DNA from 2 places in the Carnobacterium divergens DSM 20623 genome. Region 2 is predicted to be linked to the other one. Evidence: a T-box and tRNA genes for the amino acid it is inferred to sense, from the RefSeq annotation. Region 2 holds a T-box; the other holds one or more tRNA genes.
What was found. The T-box of region 2 lies ahead of argS (arginine--tRNA ligase). A T-box ahead of a tRNA ligase gene usually reads a tRNA of that ligase, here a tRNA-Arg.
Positions count from the first base shown of each region.

Region 1: it has a tRNA-Arg gene. The T-box ahead of argS (arginine--tRNA ligase) is inferred to sense a tRNA for this amino acid. The anticodon was not compared.

Region 1 covers NZ_JQLO01000001.1:2,609,237-2,612,495, forward strand. The annotation lists rRNA gene BR52_RS12370 (23S ribosomal RNA) at 1-944, shown strand, start outside; rRNA gene rrf (5S ribosomal RNA) at 1,034-1,149, shown strand; tRNA gene BR52_RS12380 (tRNA-Val) at 1,175-1,250, shown strand; tRNA gene BR52_RS12385 (tRNA-Lys) at 1,252-1,324, shown strand; tRNA gene BR52_RS12390 (tRNA-Leu) at 1,364-1,448, shown strand; tRNA gene BR52_RS12395 (tRNA-Thr) at 1,462-1,537, shown strand; tRNA gene BR52_RS12400 (tRNA-Gly) at 1,542-1,613, shown strand; tRNA gene BR52_RS12405 (tRNA-Leu) at 1,667-1,755, shown strand; tRNA gene BR52_RS12410 (tRNA-Arg) at 1,759-1,832, shown strand; tRNA gene BR52_RS12415 (tRNA-Pro) at 1,870-1,943, shown strand; gene BR52_RS12420 (CtsR family transcriptional regulator) at 2,124-2,585, shown strand; gene BR52_RS12425 (ATP-dependent Clp protease ATP-binding subunit) at 2,603-3,259, shown strand, end outside.
Region 2 covers NZ_JQLO01000001.1:1,353,253-1,356,511, forward strand. The annotation lists gene BR52_RS06595 (phosphohexomutase domain-containing protein) at 1-464, opposite strand, end outside; gene argR (arginine repressor) at 510-965, opposite strand; T-box leader at 1,135-1,357, shown strand; gene argS (arginine--tRNA ligase) at 1,443-3,134, shown strand; gene BR52_RS06610 (hypothetical protein) at 3,184-3,259, opposite strand, start outside.

The DNA of each region.
Region 1 (3,259 bases), 1.3 Mb from region 2:
TCCGACCCGCACGAAAGGCGTAACGATCTGGGCACTGTCTCAACGAGAGACTCGGTGAAATTATAGTACCTGTGAAGATGCAGGTTACCCGCGACAGGACGGAAAGACCCCATGGAGCTTTACTGCAGTTTGATATTGAGTGTTTGTACAGCTTGTACAGGATAGGTAGGAGCCATAGAAGCCGGGACGCCAGTCTCGGTGGAGGCATTGGTGGGATACTACCCTTGCTGTATGACCACTCTAACCCTCACCACTAATCGTGGTGGGAGACAGTGTCAGACGGGCAGTTTGACTGGGGCGGTCGCCTCCTAAAGAGTAACGGAGGCGCCCAAAGGTTCCCTCAGAATGGTTGGAAATCATTCGTAGAGTGTAAAGGCAGAAGGGAGCTTGACTGCGAGACCTACAAGTCGAGCAGGGACGAAAGTCGGGCTTAGTGATCCGGTGGTTCCGCATGGAAGGGCCATCGCTCAACGGATAAAAGCTACCCTGGGGATAACAGGCTTATCTCCCCCAAGAGTCCACATCGACGGGGAGGTTTGGCACCTCGATGTCGGCTCATCGCATCCTGGGGCTGTAGTCGGTCCCAAGGGTTGGGCTGTTCGCCCATTAAAGCGGTACGCGAGCTGGGTTCAGAACGTCGTGAGACAGTTCGGTCCCTATCCGTCGCGGGCGTAGGAAATTTGAGAGGAGCTGTCCTTAGTACGAGAGGACCGGGATGGACACACCGCTGGTGTACCAGTTGTTCTGCCAAGAGCATCGCTGGGTAGCTATGTGTGGAAGGGATAAACGCTGAAAGCATCTAAGCGTGAAGCCCCCCTCGAGATGAGATTTCCCATTGCTTCGGCAAGTAAGACCCCTGAGAGATGATCAGGTAGATAGGTTGGAAGTGGAAGTACAGCGATGTATGGAGCGGACCAATACTAATCGGTCGAGGACTTAACCAAATAAATGGTGGAACACATGAATCAAAAAGTAAATTGTGCTTACAATATCCAGTTTTGAGAGAACGAAGTTGTCTCAACTAAATAAGAAGTGTGGTGGCGACAGCGAGAAGGATACACCTGTTCCCATGCCGAACACAGAAGTTAAGCTTCTCAGCGCCGATAGTAGTTAGGGGTTTCCCCTTGTGAGGGTAGGACGTTGCCACGCAGATTATTTATTTTAAATTTCATATGGAGGTTTAGCTCAGCTGGGAGAGCATCTGCCTTACAAGCAGAGGGTCAGCGGTTCGATCCCGTTAACCTCCACCATGAGTCATTAGCTCAGTTGGTAGAGCATCTGACTTTTAATCAGAGGGTCGTAGGTTCGAATCCTACATGACTCATAACTAAGCATTTCAAATGTGTAGTTATGCCATACTTTTGCGGGTGTGGCGGAATTGGCAGACGCACTAGATTTAGGATCTAGCGCCTAACGGCGTGGGGGTTCAAGTCCCTTCACCCGCACCATTTATTTTATATAGCCGGCTTAGCTCAGTTGGTAGAGCATCTGATTTGTAATCAGAGGGTCGAGGGTTCAACTCCTTTAGCCGGCACCATTTTGCGGAAATAGCTCAGTGGTAGAGCACCACCTTGCCAAGGTGGGGGTCGCGGGTTCGAACCCCGTTTTCCGCTTGTTAGACTAATAATAAGATTGCCCAGATTGAAAAATCTGATCCACATTCCATGCCGGGGTGGCGGAACTGGCAGACGCACAGGACTTAAAATCCTGCGGTGAGTGATCACCGTGCCGGTTCGATTCCGGCCCTCGGCACCATTTGCACCCATAGCTCAACTGGATAGAGTACCTGACTACGAATCAGGCGGTTAGAGGTTCGACCCCTCTTGGGTGCATTCTTTAGAAATAAAGATCATATCTTCGAGTTCAAAACGGGAAGTAGCTCAGCTTGGTAGAGCACTTGGTTTGGGACCAAGGGGTCGCAGGTTCGAATCCTGTCTTCCCGATAATGAAGACAAAGTTAAGATGAGTTATCCTAGATATGGATAACTCATCTTTTTTATTTTACATAAACTGAATTTTTTTATTGAAATAAGTAGACTTGCTTTTCAAATGAACATTTTTCTCGTATAATTAAAGTCAGTATTAGTCAAAATCTATTAAACCGTTTAAGAAGGAGGAGACTTATGCAAAATCAAAATATGTCAGATATCATTGAAGCCTATTTGAAACAAGTTTTAGGTGTTCATGAACAAATTGAAATTAGACGTAGTGAAATGGCTAATCAATTTAATTGTGTACCTTCTCAAATTAACTATGTTATCAATACTCGTTTTACTGTTCAACAAGGTTATTTAGTTGAAAGTAAACGTGGCGGTGGTGGCTATATTAGAATTATTAAAGTGAAGTTATTAGACAAAGTAGAAATGCTAGATGCGATGATTCAAATAATTGGAGAGAAAATTTCCCAAAAAGATGCTTATTCAATTATTCAAAAATTATATGAAGATGAAGTTATTACTAAGAGAGAAGCTACCTTAATGCTCTCTGCACTGGAAAAAAATGTTCTGGCTAGTAGTGAAAAAAATGAAAATAGTTTACGAGCAAAGATTTTGATCGCATTTGTGGACAATTTAAGATATGAATAAATGATGGAGGCGTTAAAATGAACGAATTATTTACAGAGAAAGCTAAAATGGTTTTAATTCTAGCACAAGATGAAGCAAAACGTTTTCGTCATCATTCAGTTGGGACAGAACATATCTTATTAGCACTAGTGATTGAACAAGAAGGCATGGCAGGTAAAACACTAAGACAATTTGCCGTTAACGAGCAGGATGTTCGGGAAGAAATTGAACATTTTACTGGATATGGAACAATGGGAAGTATTTCTAAAAATGTCATTTTACCTTACTCTCCTAGAGCTAAACAAGTTATTACTTTTGCAACAGATGAAGCTAGACGTTTAGGAGCACCATTAGTTGGAACGGAACATTTATTATTGGGCTTATTACGCGAAGAAGAAATTTTATCTTCTAAAATATTAAGTAATTTAGATGTAAGTTTAAATAAAACAAGACAGCTGCTACTTAAAAAAATTGGTGTTAGTGATAGCAAAAGTAAGCGTAGTAAGACTACAGCAACTCAATCAGTTGGTGGAACGCCTACGTTAGATTCTTTGGCTCGAGATTTAACTGCGCTAGCCAGAGCTGGAAAAATGGATCCTGTTGTGGGACGTCAAAAGGAAGTACATCGTTTGATTCAAGTGTTGAGTCGGAGAACGAAGAACAATCCTGTCTTGATTGGTGAGCCTGGTGTTGGT
Region 2 (3,259 bases):
TCCGCGTGTTCTAACATAAACTGAATATCTTCGTGCTCTGCTCCTCCATCTTTTGTAAAAAACTTCAATCCATTGTACTGAAAGGGTAAATGGCTTGCGGTAATCATAATCGCTGCATCACAATCATATTCAATATATTGAGTTGCCATAAACATGGCTGGTGTCGTTGCCAGTCCAACATCAATAACTTCAAAATTAGCATTAACTAGCCCTTCAATTAAAGCGCTTTTAATTCGTTCACTAGACAAGCGACTGTCGTGTCCCACTGCAATTCTTAGCGGATAATGCGGGTCATCCACGGCTAACTTTTTAACTTCCTTTAGCCAAAAAGCAAACCCATAGGCTATTCGTTCAATTCGATCATTCGTTAATGTAACAACTTGGTTAGGGGTCTCCAAAGCGACCCCTCTTACATCAGAACCGTTTTGTAATTCGGTTAATACAGGAATTGTTGATTCATTCATAGATAGATGTCCTCCTTAGCAATTGAGCTTTTTTAACAACTTCTCTTAAAAAGAAGTCCATTTACTAAAATAATCGTATAACTTTTTAGCATCTTCTTGATCTTTTGAAATAATCAAAACGGTATCGTTCCCGCCAACGGTTCCTACCATTTCAGGAAAATCAATGGCATCTAATAATGCTGCAATCACATGGGCATTTCCAGGGATGGTCATAACGATTGTCATAAATTCAACTCTTGTTAATTTGATTACCACTTCTCCAATCGTTTGCTCCAATTTTTCTTCTTCTGACATTTTATTATGTTGGAAAATCGTGTATTTAACATTTCCATTTGCAGAGTTGGTTTTAACTAAATTCATCTCTTTGATGTCTCTTGAAATCGTCGCTTGAGTAGCTTCTACACCTTCTTCTTTTAAATAATGAAGCAATTCTTCTTGTGTTGAAATCGCATGGTTGTTAATAATTTGTTTAATAATCATTTGTCGGCTTGATTTTTTCATAATGATAAACCCCTCCTTTATTTTCTCTCCTTTTTTATTATACCAAAACAAAGCTCATTCTGCTTTTATTTCCCACTAACTTTTCATTAAATAGTCAAAAATAACATATTTTAGTAAGATAATGATAGAATTCCGACGGGTTATTTGTTATACTGATAGCAAGTTCATATCACTTTTGTTGAAGAAGAGAGTACTTTTTTAGGGAGTTTTTAGCGAGTTGGGACAGTGAAAGCCAATAACGAAGCAAAAAAGGAAGCGCACTTTGGAAAAAATAATTTGAAATTAGAGTAGAATTATTCGGATTTGTTATCCGTTATCAGTAAACAAGCGGTTTGTGCCTTTATGGTATAAACAATTAGAGTGGTACCGCGGGATAATACCTCGTCTCTTTTTTGACATAAGTCAAAATTGGGCGTTTTTTTTATGCTCTTTTTTCCAAAATTGATTGATAAATAGACACATTAGGAGGAATTTAACATGGATTACAAATTAATTATCGCTGAAACGTTACAAGATCAAATTGGCGACACTTTAACAACTGAAGAAATTTATACCTTGTTAGAAAAACCAAAATCAGTGGATCATGGTGACGTTGCGTTCCCAACTTTTTCATTGGCCAAAGTTTTCCGTAAAGCACCACAACAAATTGCAACAGACTTAGGTGAAAAAATCAGCAATCCAATTATTGCTAAAGTAGAGGTTGTTGGACCTTACTTAAATTTCTTTTTAAATAAAGAAATCGTAAGTGACACTATTTTAAAAACAGTCCTTGAAGAAGGTGCTCACTACGGCGACCAACAAATTGGACATGGTGAAAGTATTCCAATCGATATGTCTTCTCCTAATATTGCAAAACCTATTTCAATGGGTCACTTGCGTTCAACAGTAATTGGGAATTCCATCGCTGAAATTGTACGCAAAGTTGGATTTAAACCCATTAAAATTAATCACCTTGGCGACTGGGGGACTCAATTTGGGAAATTAATTGTTGCCTACAAACTCTGGGGTTCTGAGGAAAAAGTTAAAGCTGAACCAATCAATGAATTATTGCGTTTATATGTAAAATTCCACGAAGTTGCTGAAACTCAACCTGAATTAGATGACGAAGCTCGTGCTTGGTTTAAAAAACTAGAGGACAATGATGAAGAAGCGGTTGCATTGTGGACTTGGTTTAGAGAAGAATCCCTAACTGAATTCAATCATATCTATGATATGTTAGGTATTACATTTGATTCATTTAACGGAGAAGCCTTCTACAACGATAAAATGGAAGAAGTTGTCTCTATTTTAGAAGAAAAAAATATTTTAAGCGTTGATCGTGGCGCAACGATTGTAGATTTAGAAAAATACAACTTAAATCCTGCCTTAATTCGCAAGTCTGATGGTGCAACTCTTTACATCACTCGTGACCTTGCTGCTGCCCTTTATCGTAAACGCAATTACAACTTTGCCAAATCATTGTATGTAGTAGGAAATGAACAAAGCAATCATTTCAAACAATTAAAAGCTGTTTTAAAAGAAGCTGGCTTTGATTGGGCAGAAGATATGCACCACATTCCGTTTGGTTTAATCACGCAAGGTGGTAAAAAATTATCTACTCGTAAAGGGAAAATTGTTCTATTAGAAGAAGTATTAAACGAAGCTGTTGCTTCTGCTAACGAACAAATTTCTGCTAAAAATCCAGATTTAAAAGACAAAGAAAAAGTAGCTGATCAAGTTGGGATTGGAGCGGTTGTCTTCCACGATCTTAAAAATGATCGTTTAAACAACTTTGACTTTACTATTGAAGAAGTTGTACGTTTTGAGGGAGAAACAGGGCCTTACGTTCAATACACTAGAGCTCGTGCAATGAGTATTTTACGTAAAGCTAATGTTGAAATAGACTTAACTGCCCCACTTGCTTTATCAGATAGCTACAGCTGGGAAGTTGTAAAATTATTACAAGAATATCCAGACACCATTTCAAGAGCATATGAAAAATTTGAACCATCTGTAATTGCTAAACACGCGATTCACTTGGCACAAGCCTTCAACAAATATTATGCAAATAGCAAAGTTCTTGCTGATGATGCTGAAAAACCAGCACGTTTAGCTTTAGTTCAAGCAGTTGCAACTATTTTAAAAGAAGATTTACGTTTGCTTGGCGTAGAAGCACCTGACGAAATGTAATAAAAAAACTGGCAGATTCGATAAATACGAATCTGCCAGTTTTTTCTTATTAATTCAATTGTTCGATTGTATAGCCGCTAAATGATGACGTTCCGTATGAGCCAAAGCTAATTTTAGCTGTTTTT